Regions from separate parts of the Streptomyces sp. NPDC013457 genome, predicted to be linked through region 1. Evidence: riboswitches for the same ligand, from Rfam matches in the RefSeq annotation. Region 1 holds a riboswitch; the other holds the start of a gene.
The links. A riboswitch is a leader RNA that binds a small molecule or an ion and turns the genes downstream of it on or off. The one in region 1 is predicted to bind cyclic di-AMP.
Positions count from the first base shown of each region.

Region 2: another riboswitch for cyclic di-AMP. It lies ahead of ACF1G2_RS29220 (M23 family metallopeptidase); the one in region 1 lies ahead of ACF1G2_RS28440 (transglycosylase family protein).

Region 1 is NZ_JBICBL010000011.1:251,379-259,055, forward strand. It holds gene ACF1G2_RS28435 (transglycosylase family protein) at 1-473, shown strand, start outside; cyclic di-AMP (ydaO/yuaA leader) riboswitch at 732-907, shown strand; gene ACF1G2_RS28440 (transglycosylase family protein) at 911-1,597, shown strand; gene eno (phosphopyruvate hydratase) at 1,981-3,267, shown strand; gene ACF1G2_RS28450 (septum formation initiator family protein) at 3,366-3,839, shown strand; gene ACF1G2_RS28455 (DUF501 domain-containing protein) at 3,917-4,456, shown strand; gene ACF1G2_RS28460 (exopolyphosphatase) at 4,453-5,367, shown strand; gene ACF1G2_RS28465 (NAD(P)/FAD-dependent oxidoreductase) at 5,737-7,116, shown strand; gene ACF1G2_RS28470 (class I SAM-dependent methyltransferase) at 7,293-7,677, shown strand, end outside.
Region 2 is NZ_JBICBL010000012.1:118,248-125,924, reverse strand. It holds gene ACF1G2_RS29235 (GNAT family N-acetyltransferase) at 1-1,081, opposite strand, end outside; gene ACF1G2_RS29230 (HPr family phosphocarrier protein) at 1,258-1,539, shown strand; gene ACF1G2_RS29225 (GntR family transcriptional regulator) at 1,792-2,475, opposite strand; gene ACF1G2_RS29220 (M23 family metallopeptidase) at 2,647-3,432, opposite strand; cyclic di-AMP (ydaO/yuaA leader) riboswitch at 3,445-3,611, opposite strand; gene ACF1G2_RS29215 (M16 family metallopeptidase) at 3,824-5,191, opposite strand; gene ACF1G2_RS29210 (M16 family metallopeptidase) at 5,218-6,579, opposite strand; gene ACF1G2_RS29205 (DNA topoisomerase (ATP-hydrolyzing) subunit A) at 6,804-7,677, shown strand, end outside.

The DNA.
Region 1 (7,677 bases):
CGTCCGCCACTCCCGAGCCGTCCACCACACCCACCGCGCCGAGCACGTCGGCGACCCCGGGCACGGGGAAGCACCGCGGTGACGCAGCCCCGGAGGAATCGGTCATACCGGGCAAGGATGGCGAAAAGGGTCGACACGCCCTGCCGACTGACACCCCGACAACCGATGGGGGCGCCGATGTGGACGAGGTCAAGCAGGACGGTAAGGGCAACAAGGACTCTTCGGGCAGTTCGGGCACCACTGCTGGTCAGGACATCTCCGATGCAATCGGCGAATACACCGTCAAGTCGGGCGACAGTCTCTCCGTGATCGCCCAGCAGAACGAGCTCCCGGGCGGCTGGGGCGCCCTCTACGACGCCAACCGTTCGACGGTGGGTGCCGATCCGAACCTGATCCTCCCTGGCCAGAGCCTCGACCTCGGTCTCGGTTCGGCCGCCGGGCAGGGTGTCGACCAGGGCTCTGAGCAGGGGTAGTTCGAGGTTGTATGTCCGGTTCTGCGCCAGTGAGACATGGGTCTCTTTGTCTCAACTGGCGCGTCCCGTCCGCAAACTCGGCTTCCGTCACCTCTCACCTGCGTAAACACCCTTCGCCCCCTGGCGAGTGGGGGTGAAATGTCCGACCTGGGCCTCTTTGAACTTCCCCCGGGTCTGTGTCTACGGTCAGACCGCTCGCCACCGCGGGCCCCGTCGACCGAAACGCCGAATCCTGCCGTCGGCCGATGGGAACAGTCGTCGCGTCAAGCGCCGTAGGCAGGAGCGGGGGACCCAAGGTAAGTGCCGCCCCCGGCCGTTGAGACAGACGGCCGACGGACCGGCTTGGGGTGAAGCCGCGCGCAAGGTCGCGCGGCCGGGCAACTCACATGGCCCGAACCCGACAGCTCACCTCGCAGGCGTCGGTGAGGAGAAGTTCCATGCTGTTTTCCGCCAAGGGCAAACACCGTCGTGCCTCCAGGGCCACCCGCGCCGTCGCCCTCGCCGGTGTCGCCGGTGTCGCCGTCGCCGCCCCGCTGATGGCCACCGGGTCCGCCTCGGCCGCCACGGCCTCCGAGTGGGACAAGGTCGCCCAGTGCGAGTCCGGTGGCAACTGGTCCATCAACACCGGCAACGGCTACTACGGCGGCCTGCAGTTCTCGTCCTCCACCTGGGCCGCCTACGGTGGCACCGCCTACGCCGCGACCGCCGACCAGGCCTCGAAGTCGCAGCAGATCACCATCGCCGAGAAGGTCCTGGCCGGTCAGGGCAAGGGTGCCTGGCCGAGCTGCGGCGTCGGCCTCTCCAGCGCCGCCTACACCGGTGACGCCGCCGAGAGCACGCCGGCCGCCCCGAAGCAGGAGCGTCAGGCCGAGCAGCCGACGACCCGCAGCGAGACCCGGACCGCCCCGAAGAAGGCCGAGTCCAAGAAGACCGTCACCACCCCGACCGGCAAGAAGGTCAAGAAGGGCGACGGCGAGTACAAGGTCGTCGCCGGCGACACCCTGAGCACCATCGCCGCCGCCCACGACGTCAAGGGCGGCTGGGCGAAGCTCTTCGAGCTCAACAAGGACGTCGTCGAGGACGCCGACCTGATCTACCCGGGCCAGCAGCTTCACCTGAAGTGAGCCCCGCGGCTCGCGTGAGTCCGGCGGCTCACGCGGGTCCGACGACCCTCCCGCGGTGACCACCCCGGTCCGGAGCGCTTTTCCCCCGTGCGCTCCGGGCCGGGGTTCCGTGTTCCCGGGACTCCGGAGAGGGCCCCGGAGCGCGACTCCGGAGCGGGGCCCCGGAGTGGGGCCCCGGAGCGGGCGGAAACGCGGCCCCACGGGAGTTACCGCCGAGTAGTTCTGGGGGGCTTTGGCCGGAGATGCATGCCCTCGGGTCCTTTTTCGTCCCAGGGGGCGGGCGCCCGGCGGGCGGGAGCCCCGGAGCCGGTTAGGCTCTTGTCGCAAGGCCAAAGCGACCCTGCACCGCAAGCGTCACATCTAGCGTCACATCCCAGAAGGAGATGCTCGTGCCGTCCATCGACGTCGTCGTAGCCCGGGAAATCCTGGACTCCCGAGGCAACCCCACGGTCGAGGTCGAGGTCGGCCTCGACGACGGCAGCACCGGCCGTGCTGCCGTTCCGTCCGGTGCCTCCACCGGTGCGTTCGAGGCCATTGAGCTCCGTGACGGAGACAAGAACCGCTACCAGGGCAAGGGCGTCGAGAAGGCCGTCCTCGCCGTGATCGAGCAGATCGGCCCGGAGCTCGTCGGCTACGACGCCACCGAGCAGCGCCTCATCGACCAGGCCATGTTCGACCTGGACGCCACGGACAACAAGGCCTCCCTCGGCGCCAACGCCATCCTCGGCGTCTCCCTCGCCGTCGCGCACGCCGCGTCCGAGGCCTCCGACCTCCCGCTCTTCCGCTACCTCGGCGGCCCGAACGCGCACCTGCTGCCCGTTCCGATGATGAACATCCTGAACGGCGGCTCGCACGCCGACTCCAACGTGGACATCCAGGAGTTCATGATCGCGCCGATCGGCGCGGAGTCCTTCTCCGAGGCCCTGCGCTGGGGCACCGAGGTCTACCACACCCTCAAGTCCGTCCTGAAGACCAAGGGCCTGTCCACCGGCCTCGGCGACGAGGGCGGCTTCGCCCCGAACCTGGACTCCAACCGCGAGGCGCTCGACCTCATCCTGGAGGCCATCAAGCAGGCCGGCTACGTCCCGGGCAAGGACATCGCGCTGGCGCTCGACGTCGCCGCGTCCGAGTTCTACAAGGACGGCTCGTACGAGTTCGAGGGCAAGTCCCGCTCGGCCGCCGAGATGACCGAGTACTACGAGGAGCTCGTCTCCGCGTACCCGCTGGTCTCCATTGAGGACCCGCTGTTCGAGGACGACTGGGCCGGCTGGAAGGTCCTCACCGACAAGCTGGGCACCAAGGTCCAGATCGTCGGCGACGACCTCTTCGTCACCAACCCGGAGCGCCTGGCCCGCGGCATCGAGGACGGCGCCGCCAACGCGCTGCTCGTCAAGGTCAACCAGATCGGTTCGCTGACCGAGACCCTGGACGCCGTCGAGCTGGCCCAGCGCAACGGCTTCAAGTGCATGATGTCCCACCGCTCCGGCGAGACCGAGGACGTCACCATCGCCGACCTCGCCGTCGCCACCAACTGCGGCCAGATCAAGACCGGCGCCCCGGCCCGCTCCGAGCGCGTCGCCAAGTACAACCAGCTCCTGCGCATCGAGGAGATCCTCGACGACGCGGCCGTCTACGCCGGTCGCAGCGCCTTCCCGCGCTTCAAGGGCTGATCCCCGAGAACCCTCGGTTACGTCCGTCCCCGCACCCGGTCCCGTACCGTGTGCGGGGACGCACGCGTTACGGGACGACACAGGGGAGGCGACTGGAGATGGCCGCGAAGGACCGGGACCGGTTCTCGACCGCGACCAGGATCAGGCTGCTCGGCGAGCAGACCGCCGCCCGTGTCTACCGCTCCCAGACCCGCCGTCAGGCCCGCCGCTCCCGGCTCACCGGCCGGGCGGCCTTCCTCGCCCTGGTGGTCTGCTCGCTGGTCGTCGCGCTCGCGTACCCCATGCGCCAGTACGTCTCCCAGCGCGGCGAGATCGCCGAGCAGGAGCGCCAGGCCGACGACGCGGCCGCGCGGGTCGAGAGGCTGCGGGACGAGAAGGCCCGCCTCCAGGACCCCGCGTACGTCCGGCGGCTCGCCCGGGAGCACCTCCACTACGTGATGCCGGGCGAGACCGGCTTCACCGTGAACGACCCCGAGGCCGAGCATGCCCGGCGCACCGAGCAGGGTGCCGCCGAGCAGCCCTGGTACTCCGACCTCTGGGAAGGCGTCGACCGCGAGGACAGGCGCCGCTAGCGCGCCCCGCCCGGCGGTCCCGGCCCGAACCGACCTCCACCACCGACGACACTCCGACGAGAAGACAAGACGCAACGATGGAAACGCCCCCTCCGCAGACCGCACGCACCGAGCCGACCGAGGCGGACGTCGCCGCCTTCGAACAGCAGCTCGGCCGCCCGCCCCGGGGTCTGCGCGCCATCGCGCACCGCTGCCCCTGCGGCAACCCGGACGTCGTCGAGACCGCGCCGCGGCTCCCGGACGGCACCCCGTTCCCCACGACGTACTACCTGACCTGCCCCCGCGCGGCCTCCGCGATCGGCACGCTGGAGGCCAACGGGGTCATGAAGGAGATGCAGGCCCGGCTCTCCACCGACCCGGAGCTGGCCGCCGCCTACCGGGCCGCGCACGAGGACTACATCGCCCGCCGTGACGCCATCGAGGTCCTGGAGGGCTTCCCGAGCGCCGGCGGCATGCCCGACCGCGTCAAGTGCCTGCACGTCCTCGTCGGCCACTCGCTGGCCGCGGGCCCGGGCGTGAACCCGCTCGGCGACGAGGCGATCGCGATGCTGCCCGAGTGGTGGGCCAAGGGGCCCTGCGTCACGCCGTGCACGGACGAGAAGGAGTCGGCGGAGTGACCCGGGTCGCGGGCATCGACTGCGGTACGAACTCCATCCGCCTCCTGGTCGCCGACGTCCACCCCGAGACGGGTGAGCTGATCGAGCTGGACCGGCGGATGACGATCGTCCGGCTCGGGCAGGGCGTCGACCGGACCGGGCGCCTCGCGCCCGAGGCACTGGAGCGGACCTTCGCCGCCTGCCGCGAGTACGCCGCCGTCATCAAGGAACTGGGCGCCGAGAAGCTCCGCTTCGTGGCCACCTCCGCCTCTCGTGACGCCGAGAACCGCGACGAGTTCGTGGGCGGTGTCCTGGACATCCTGGGCGTCGAGCCCGAGGTGATCACCGGCGACCAGGAGGCCGAGTTCTCCTTCACCGGCGCGACGGGCGAGCTGCCCGCCTCCGAGCGGTACCTGGTCGTGGACATCGGCGGCGGCTCGACCGAGTTCGTCGTCGGCGACCGGCACGTCGAGGCCGCCCGGTCCGTCGACATCGGCTGCGTACGGCTCACCGAGCGCCATGTGCGCAGCGATCCGGCGGCCCCCGAGGAGATCGACGCGATCCGCGCCGACATCCGGGCCGCGCTCGACCTGGCCGAGGAGACCGTCCCGATCCGCTCGGCCGGGACCCTGGTCGGGCTCGCGGGTTCGGTCACCACGGTCGCCGCGATCGCGCTCGGGCTCCAGGAGTACGACTCCGAGCGGATCCACCACTCCCGCATCCCGTACGGGAAGGTCGCGGAGATCGTCGACTCGCTGGTCCGCTCCACGCACGCCGAGCGCGCCGCGATCTCCGTGATCCACCCGGGCCGGGTCGACGTCATCGTCTCCGGGGCGCTCGTCCTGCTGGAGATCATGGAGCGGACCGGCGCCCGTGAGGTCGTCGTCAGCGAGCACGACATCCTCGACGGAATCGCACTGTCCGTGGCATAACGGGCACTCGGCGGGGCGTCCGGAACGGGTCCGCCGACAAAGTTCGTGAAGTTCTTCACAAGGAAAAGGGCCCTGATGGGGGCCGCGGAGGGCCATTGGGGCCTCCAGTGCCCCTGTCGGGGCTCTTTCGCAGGCGTGGAGCCCGGTTCGCTCGATGTTTCCATCGTGTGAATGCACCCCGTGGTTCTGCGTTAACGGGGGCTCTCCAGACCAGTTCAGTAGGGGTGAACAACGTTCACCCCTGCACCTTGGTTCCTTTGCACGACCATGACCTGGGTCACGTGGGCGGCGGAGTGTAGCAGAGGTACCACCGGAGCTTGTGAAGGGGCGCACGAGCGACCCCCCTGAGAGGGGTGGATACTCGGATGCATGAGCACCACGGAGCGTCCCAGGATCCTCGTAGTAGGCGGTGGGTACGTAGGCCTGTACGCAGCTCGACGCATCCTCAAGAAGATGCGTTATGCGGAAGCGACCGTCACGGTCGTCGACCCGCGCTCGTACATGACGTACCAGCCCTTCCTCCCCGAAGCCGCCGCAGGCAGCATCTCGCCGCGCCATGTCGTCGTCCCGCTGCGACGCGTCGTGCGCGGAGCCGAGGTGCTCACCGGTCGCGTCACCAGCATCGACCAGGACCGCAAGGTCGCCACGATCGCGCCGCTCGTCGGCGAGGCGTACGACCTGCCGTTCGACTACCTGGTCATCGCGATGGGCGCGGTCTCCCGTACCTTCCCGATCCCCGGCCTGGCCGAGCAGGGCATCGGCATGAAGGGCGTGGAGGAGGCCATCGGCCTCCGCAACCACGTCCTGGAGCAGCTCGACAAGGCCGACTCCACGACCAACGAGGAGGTCCGCCGCAAGGCGCTGACCTTCGTCTTCGTGGGCGGCGGCTTCGCCGGCGCGGAGACCATCGGCGAGGTCGAGGACATGGCCCGCGACGCGGCGAAGTACTACACCAACGTGAAGCGCGAGGACATGCGCTTCATCCTGGTCGACGCCGCCGACAAGATCCTTCCCGAGGTCGGCCCGGAGCTGGGCCGCTGGGGCAAGGAGCACCTCGAGGGCCGCGGTGTCGAGATCTACCTCTCGACGTCCATGGACTCCTGCGTCGACGGCCACGTCGTGCTGAAGAACGGCCTCGAGGTCGACTCCAACACCATCGTGTGGACCGCCGGCGTCAAGCCCAACCCGGCGCTCTCCCGCTTCGGCCTCCCGCTCGGCCCGCGCGGCCACGTGGACGCCCAGCCGACCCTCCAGGTCACCGGCACCGACTACATCTGGACCGCGGGCGACAACGCCCAGGTTCCGGACCTCGCCGCCCGCAAGGCCGGTGTGGAGAACGCCTGGTGCCCGCCGAACGCCCAGCACGCGCTGCGTCAGGCGAAGGTCCTCGGCGACAACGTGGTCTCCGGCATGCGGGGCTTCCCGCAGAAGGAGTACAGCCACTCCAACAAGGGCGCTGTGGCGGGCCTCGGCCTCCACAAGGGCGTCGCCATGATCGTCATGGGCAAGATGAAGATCAAGCTCAAGGGCCGGCTCGCCTGGTACATGCACCGTGGCTACCACGGCATGGCCGTGCCGACCTGGAACCGCAAGATCCGCGTCTTCGCCGACTGGACCCTCGCGATGTTCCTGAAGCGCGAGGTCGTCTCCCTCGGTGCCATGGAGACGCCGCGCGAGGAGTTCTACGAGGCGGCCAAGCCCGCCCCGGCTCCCGCCACCCCGGCGCAGGAGAAGGCCAAGGCCTCCTGACGCGCTGAGAGCAGTACCCGACGTCACCGAAAGGGCCGTCCGCCATCCGTGGTGCGGACGGCCCTTTCGCGTGTTTTTGCCGAGTCGTTGTGCGGCGGCGGGACTGTATTCGCCTACGGACGGTGTTTACGTGGTCACGAGCATTTCTGGGGCACGACATCACGGAGGTGTGCACCATGGCCGACGCCGCATCGCGGCTGACCACTCTCGCGGAGGACCTGCTGGGGTCCCCGCTCCCGGTGCGTCTGCGAGCCTGGGACGGCAGCGAAGCCGGACCCGCGGATGGCCCCGTCCTGATCGTCCGGGAGCGGCGCGCCCTGCGCCGGCTGCTGTGGAGGCCCGGCGAACTGGGCCTCGCGCGGGCCTGGGTGGCCGGTGAGATCGACGTCGAGGGTGATCTCTACGAGGTCCTGGATCGGCTGGCGGGGCTGTTCTGGGAGCGCGGCGAGGAGACCAGGAGCGCCCTGGCGTCCGTACGCGATCCGAAGCTGCGCACCGCGGCCGCGGCGTTCCTGAAGCTGGCCAGACCCCTGCCACCACCCGCACCGCCCGCCGAGGAGG
Region 2 (7,677 bases), on a different contig from region 1:
TCGGCCCGATGATCCGCATCCCGTACGAGCGGGCCTGCCGCACCAGCTCCCGCTGCCGGTCCCGGCCCTCGGCCGTGCCCGTCTCCGCGTAGCCCGCCGAGAGCACGACGAGCCCCCGCACCCCGTGCTCCCCGCAGTCCGCGACCGCCTCCGGCACGCGCTCGGCGGGAACGGCCACGATCGCGAGGTCCACCGGTTCGCCGATGTCCCCGACGGAGCGGAAGGCCGGTACTCCGTCGAGCGTGGCGGTCTCCACGGGGAGCGCGCCGTTCACGGCGTACGTCCGTCCGCCGAACCCGCCGTCGAGGAGGATGCGCAGGACCGCCCGGCCCACGCCGCCCGGTGTGCGTCCGGCGCCGACGACGGCGACCGAGCCGGGTGTGAGGAGCCGCTGCACGGAACGCGCCTCGGCCCGCTGCTCCCGCGCGCGCTGCACGGCGAGCGAGCGGTCCGTGGGCTCCAGGTCGAGGTGGAGCCGTACCGAGCCGTCCTCGAAGCTCCGCTTCTGGGTGTACCCCGCGTCGGTGAAGACCTTGATCATCTTGGTGTTCGCAGGCAGCACCTCCGCCGCGAACCGCCGGATGTCGCGCTCGCGCGCCACCGCCGCGATGTGTTCGAGCAGTGCGGACGCCACGCCCCGCCCCTGGTGCGCGTCCTGGACCAGGAAGGCGACCTCGGCCTCGTCGGCCGGTGCGGAGGCGGGCATGCCGCGGTCGTCGATCCGGTCGTACCGCACGGTGGCGATGAACTCCCCGCCGACCGTCGCCGCGAGCCCCACCCGGTCGACGAAGTCGTGGTGGGTGAAGCGGTGCACGTCCTTGGCGGAGAGCCGTGGGTACGGCGCGAAGAAGCGGTAGTACTTCGACTCGTCGGAGACCTGCTCGTAGAAGCTGACCAGCCGTTCGGCGTCGTCGGCCGTGATGGGCCTGATGCGCGCCGTGCCGCCGTCGCGGAGGACCACGTCCGCTTCCCAGTGGTCGGGATAGGCGTGCTCCGGCTGTGTCGCCTCCGCCGCCTGTGGCGACTGCACTGCCTGTACCGGCTCCCCCGGCCGGCCCGGCTGTTCCGACGCGCTCTGCATGGGGCAAGCCTACGGCCGGGGTCCGACACGGGCACCGGTCGCGCGGCACCTGTGCGCCATGCAAGGTAAGGAGGACCGATCGGCCCTCGCGCGGGGGCCGGAGGTCGGCCACGACCACCCCGCGGCCCGTGAGAGACTGGTCTAGACAACCCGCTTGAGACTTGAAGGGCAACACCATGGCTGAGCGCCGCGTCAACGTCGGCTGGGCCGAGGGCCTGCACGCCCGCCCCGCCTCCATCTTCGTCCGTGCCGCCACGGCCTCCGGCGTCCCCGTGACGATCGCGAAGGCCGACGGCAACCCGGTCAACGCCGCGTCGATGCTCGCGGTGCTCGGTCTGGGCGCGCAGGGCGGCGAGGAGATCGTTCTCGCTTCGGACGCCGAGGGCGCCGAGGTCGCGCTCGACCGCCTGGCGAAGCTGGTTGCCGAGGGGCTCGAGGAGCTTCCCGAGACCGTCTGACCCGATCTCCGAAGAAGCCGCGCACGCCGGAACACCGGCGGCGCGGCTTTTTCGTCCCCCCGATTCCGCGGGCACATTCCCGGCGGCGCATCACGGACAGCGAATTGTGCACGGCGCGTCGCGCACTGCGCATTCCCGAGCGCCATTCCGGGCGGACGTCAATCCAGGCGGACGCCGATCCGGACGAGCACCATTCCGGGCAGGAAAGAACCGGCCCGCGAAATTCAGTGCTCTTTGTATACGGCTCGCTCGTTAATTCCGGACGCTCGCGGTGTTTACGACATGTTGCGAAACCCTCACGCGCCCGTGCTCCGGGCCCTTCAGCCGGTGCAGCACCAGTGACCGCTCGGTGTGCGTCGCGGTCAGCACCCGGGCCCGCTCCGCGTCGCCGCGCGCCACCGCGTCCACGATCGCCCCGTGCTCGGCCCACGCCTCGGCCGGCTGGGACGGGAGCTCGATGGCGTACATCCAGTCGATCTTGTGCCGCAGCTGGGTGAGCAGGGCGCTGAGCGCCGGGCTGCCCGAGGCCTGGGCCAGCGTCTCGTGGAACCAGCCGCCGAGCGGGCGCAGGTCCTCCGCCTGACCCCGCCTGGCCCGCTCCTGCCCCAGCCTGACCAGGCCCCGCAGCACCTTGAGGTGCGCCTCGGTGCGGCGCTGCGCGGCGCGCGCGGCCCCCAGCGGCTCCAGCAGGGACCGTACGTCCAGCAGGTCCGCCGCCTCCTGCTCGGTGGGCTCGGCGACCTGGGCGCCCGCGTGGCGGCGGGTGATCACGAAGCCCTCGGACTCCAGGGTGCGCAGCGCCTCCCGGACGGGGACGCGGGAGACTCCGTAACGGCGGGCGAGCTGCTCCTCCGTCAGCCGGCTGCCGCGCTCGAAGACCCCGGTGACGATGTCGTCCCGGATCGCCGTGCATACAGAGTGCGCGGGAATGCGCATGTTCGACCTCCGCCTTGATCCGCGCGAAACCGGTTCTCCGGCGACTCTATTGCAGCAGGGCTTTGTTTCCGACGGCTCTCAAGGATCCATGGATATGTTTTCGGTCAGCGAAAAGCCCCGGCTCGGTACGAGCCGGGGCTTTTCTGAGAAGCCGGGAAAGACCTCGACCGGTCAGACGTTCACACCGCGCGCGCGGAGGTACGCGATCGGGTTGATGTCGGAGCCGTACTCGGCGGTGGTGCGGGCCTCGAAGTGGAGGTGCGGCCCCGTGGAGTTGCCGGTCGAGCCGGAGATGCCTATCTGCTGGCCCGGGGTGACGGACTGACCGACCCCGACACTGATGGCCGAGAGGTGACCGTACTGGGTGTACGTGCCGTCGTTCATCCGGATGACGACGTTGTTCCCGTACGCACCGCCCCAGCCCGCCTCGACGACGGTGCCGGAGCCGACGGAGACGACCTTGGTGCCGGAGGCGGCGTGGAAGTCGACGCCGGAGTGGCTGCCGGAGGACCAGAGCGCACCGCCGGTCTTGTAGCCGGTGCTGACGTACGAGCCGGCCACGGGGAGCTGGAAGGAGTTCAGGCGCTTGCGCTCGGCCTCACGGGCGGCGCGCTCCTTGGCCTCGCGGATCTCCTTGGCGCGGGCCTCGGCCTTGCGCTTCGCCTCGGCCCTGGCACGGGCCTCCGCCTGGCGCTTCGCCTCGGCCTCGGCGGCCTCGCGCTCCTGGGCGGCGGCCTGGGCGTCGATGGTGTCGGCGAGCGAGTCGGCGGCGATGATCTGGGTCAGCCCGGTGTCCTCGACCGAGGGGGCAGCGTCCGCGTCGACGGCGAGTGCCGGGGAGGCGAGGGTTCCGATGACGCCGGTGGTGGCGAGGGTCGCGACGCCGGCGATGCCGGCGGTGCGGCGCGACAGACGACTCGGACCACGATGCTTCCCGGTGGCACGGGTGAACGCCATGTAGGGGCTGTTCCTTTCCTTCCTTCTCGCCTACCGGGTTAGCTGACGGGTTCGGAGCAGGAAGGTCTCCTACGGGCCCCTCCGCACGGGTGCGAAGGCGTCCGATTCACCCCAGGGACTTCGTGTGGGTCCCCGGCTCCCCAGGCTCGCGCCTGACGGGGACTCGGCGATGACTGTCCGGTGCCGCGGGTGCGGCGGGTGCAACTGGCGAACAGCCGGACCGACGCTAAGCGGACCGTCTTTCAATCACCAAACAGACACGGCTGTTTGTAAGACATGCCACAGGGCATACAGTCACCCTCCGCAGCAATACGGACAAAGAGGAGGACCCCGGCGTACCGTGACGTCGGGGCCCTCCGGTGCCGCCGGACGCGGCGGCGCGGCGACTCGATCAGCCGGTGACGACGGTCACTTCGCCGATGCCGAGGGCGCGTACGGGCTCCTCGATCTCCGACGCGTCACCCACGAGCACGGTGACGAGACGGTCCACGGGGAAGGCGTTGACGACCGCCGCCGTCGCCTCCACCGTGCCGGTCTCGGCGAGACGCGCGTACAACTGCGCCTGGAAATCGTCCGGAAGGTGCTGCTCGACCTGGTCGGCGAGGGTCGCGGCGACCGAGGCGGCGGTCTCGTACTTGAGCGGCGCCACACCCACCAGGTTCTGCACGGCCACATCGCGCTCGGCGTCCGTCAGGCCTTCCGCGGCGAGAGTGCGCAGCACCTTCCACAGGTCGTCAAGTGCCGGACCGGTGTTGGGGGTGTCGACGGAGCCGCTGATGGCGAGCATCGAGGCGCCGTTGCCCTTGCCGTCGGAGCGCAGCACCTGGCCGAAGGCACGGACACCGTAGGTGTAGCCCTTCTCCTCGCGCAGGACACGGTCCAGGCGGGAGGTGAGCGTGCCACCGAGGCAGTACGTGCCGAGTACCTGGGCCGGCCAGACGCGGTCGTGCCGGTCGGCGCCGACACGGCCGATCAGCAGCTGGGTCTGGACGGCACCCGGGCGGTCGACGATGACCACACGGCCGGTGTCGTCGGCCGTGATCGGCGGGACCGGGCGGGGCTCGGCGGTGTTGCCCGTCCAGGCGCCGAGCGACTCGGCGAGCACCTTGTCCAGGTCCACGTCGGTCAGGTCGCCGACGACGACGGCCGTGGCCGTGGACGGCCGGACGTGCGCGTCGAAGAAGGCACGGACGGCGGCGGCGTCGATCGGCTCCACCGTCTCCTCGGTGCCCTGGCGCGGCCGGGACATGCGCGAGTCGGCCGGGAAGAGCTCCTTGGAGAGCTGCTTGGCCGCCCGGCGGGCCGGGTTGGCCGCCTCGTGCGGGATCTCGTCGAGCCGGTTGCGCACCAGGCGCTCGACCTCGGTCTCGAGGAACGCCGGCGCGATCAGGGCCTCGGAGAGCAGCCCGAGCGCCTTGGGCAGCCGGGAGACGGGGACCTCCAGGGAGACCCGTACACCCGGGTGGTCGGCGTGCGCGTCGAGCGTGGCGCCGCAGCGCTCCAGCTCGGCGGCGAACTCCTCGGCGGTGTGCTGGTCCGTGCCCTCGGAGAGGGCGCGGGCCATGATCGTGGCGACACCGTCGAGGCCGGCGGGCTCGGCCTCCAGCGGTGCGTCGAGGAAGATCTCGACGGCGACGACCTGCTGGCCGGGGCGGTGGCAGCGCAGCACCGTCAGGCCGTTGTCCAGCGCTCCGCGGTCCGGGGCCGGGAAGGCCCAGGGCCGGGCGGTGCCCGGCTCCGGCTGCGGGTGGAACGTCATGTTCGTCAAAGACGCGGCGGCGTCGGTCACTGGTCCGCTCCCTCTTCCTCGTCGCTGTCGGCCGGCTCGGCGTCGTTCTGTTCGGTGCCGAGCGGCTCGTAGACCAGCACCGCGCGGTTGTCCGGGCGCAGCCGGGCCGCGGCGGCGGCCCGCACCTCCTCGGCGGTGACGTCGAGGACCCGGTTGACGGCGGTCAGGGCGAGCTGCGGGTCGCCGAACAGGACCGCGTAGCGGCAGAGTTCGTCGGCGCGGCCCGCGACCGTGCCGAGCCGGTCCAGCCACTCGCGCTCCAACTGGGCCTGCGCGCGCTCCATCTCCTCGGGCGTCGGGCCCTCGGCGGCGAACCGGGCCAGCTCCTCGTCGACGGCGGCCTCGATCTGGGGCACCTCGACCCCGCCGGACGTCTTGACGTCCAGCCAGCCGAGCGAGGGCGCGCCGGCCAGGCGGAGGAGACCGAAGCCTGCGGCCACGGCCGTACGGTCGCGCCGGACCAGGCGGTTGTGGAGCCGGGACGACTCGCCGCCGCCGAGGACGGTCAGGGCGAGGTCCGCGGCGTCGCACTCGCGCGTGCCGTCGTGCGGAAGCCGGTAGGCGGCCATCAGCGCGCGGGCCGGGACCTCCTCCTCGACGACCTCGCGCAGCTGCTCCCCGAGGACGTCGGGCAGCGTGCCGTCGCGCGGGGGCAGCTTGCCGTCGTGGGACGGGATGGAACCGAAGTACTTCTCGATCCAGGCCAGGGTCTGCGCCGGGTCGATGTCGCCGACGACCGAGAGGACCGCGTTGTTCGGCGCGTAGTACGTGCGGAAGAAGGCCCGCGCGTCCTCCAGCGTCGCCGCGTCCAGGTCGGCCATGGAGCCGATCGGCGTGTGGTGGTAGGGGTGGCCCTCGGGGTAGGCCAGCGCGGTGAGCTTCTCGAAGGCCGTGCCGTAGGGCACGTTGTCGTACCGCTGGCGGCGCTCGTTCTTGACGACGTCCCGCTGGTTCTCCATGGACTCGTCGTCCAGGGCGGCGAGCAGCGAGCCCATGCGGTCCGCCTCCAGCCAGAGCGCGAGCTCCAGCTGGTGCGTGGGCATGGTCTCGAAGTAGTTGGTGCGCTCGAAGCTCGTCGTGCCGTTGAGCGAGCCGCCCGCACCCTGCACCAGCTCGAAGTGGCCGTTGCCGTGGACCTGCTTCGAGCCCTGGAACATCAGGTGCTCGAAGAGGTGGGCGAGGCCGGTGCGGCCCGCGACCTCGTGGCGGGAACCGACGTCGTACCAGAGGCACACCGCGGCGACCGGGGTCAGGTGGTCCTCGGAGAGCACCACGCGCAGGCCGTTGGCCAGCCGGTGCTCGGTCGCTGTCAGGCCGCCGGAGCCGGCCTCTGCCGTGGCCGTGTGACCCATGGGCATGTACGTCCCTTCGATCGCGATATGGAAAAGTCCTGCCACCCTATGCAAGCGCACCGGCACCTGGCGAAGTTCCCGCAGGTTCCCGGCGTCCCTCTTCCGGGTCGCGGGGGCGTCGCGCACCCCTGACGGCGGCCCGTACCCGGGTCGCGGTCGGCGTTGTCGGTGGGACGGTCCACAATGGTCCGCGTCAGATCAACCTTGTTGGTGAAGGAGCCGCAGCCGCGATGGCCCGCCGCAGCACGAAGACACCGCCGCCGGACGACGCGTTCGAGGAGAGGATCCTCGACATCGACGTCGTCGACGAGATGCAGGGCTCCTTCCTCGAGTACGCGTACTCGGTGATCTACTCCCGCGCGCTGCCGGACGCCCGCGACGGCATGAAGCCCGTCCAGCGCCGCATCGTGTACCAGATGAACGAGATGGGCCTGCGCCCCGACCGCGGCTACGTGAAGTGCGCCCGCGTCGTCGGCGAGGTCATGGGCAAGCTGCACCCGCACGGCGACGCGTCGATCTACGACGCGATGGTGCGCATGGCCCAGCCGTTCTCCATGCGCCTCCCGCTGGTCGACGGCCACGGCAACTTCGGCTCGCTGGGCAACGACGACCCGCCGGCCGCCATGCGGTACACCGAGTCGAAGATGGCCGCCGCGGCGCTCATGATGACGGAGTCGATCGACGAGGACACCGTCGACTTCTCGCCGAACTACGACGGCCAGGAGCGGGAGCCGGTCACGCTCCCCGCCGCGTATCCGAACCTGCTGGTCAACGGCGCGTCCGGCATCGCGGTCGGCATGGCGACCAACATGCCCCCGCACAACCTGGGCGAGGTCATCGCCGCCGCCCGGCACCTGATCCGGTACCCGAACGCGGACCTCGAGGCGCTCATGCGCTTCGTCCCCGGGCCCGACCTGCCCACCGGCGGCCGGATCGTCGGTCTGTCGGGCATCAAGGACGCGTACGAGAACGGCCGCGGCACGTTCAAGATCCGCGCCACGGCGACGGTGGAGACCGTGACGGCCCGCCGCAAGGGCATCGTCGTCACCGAGCTGCCCTTCACGGTCGGCCCCGAGAAGGTCATCTCCAAGATCAAGGACCTGG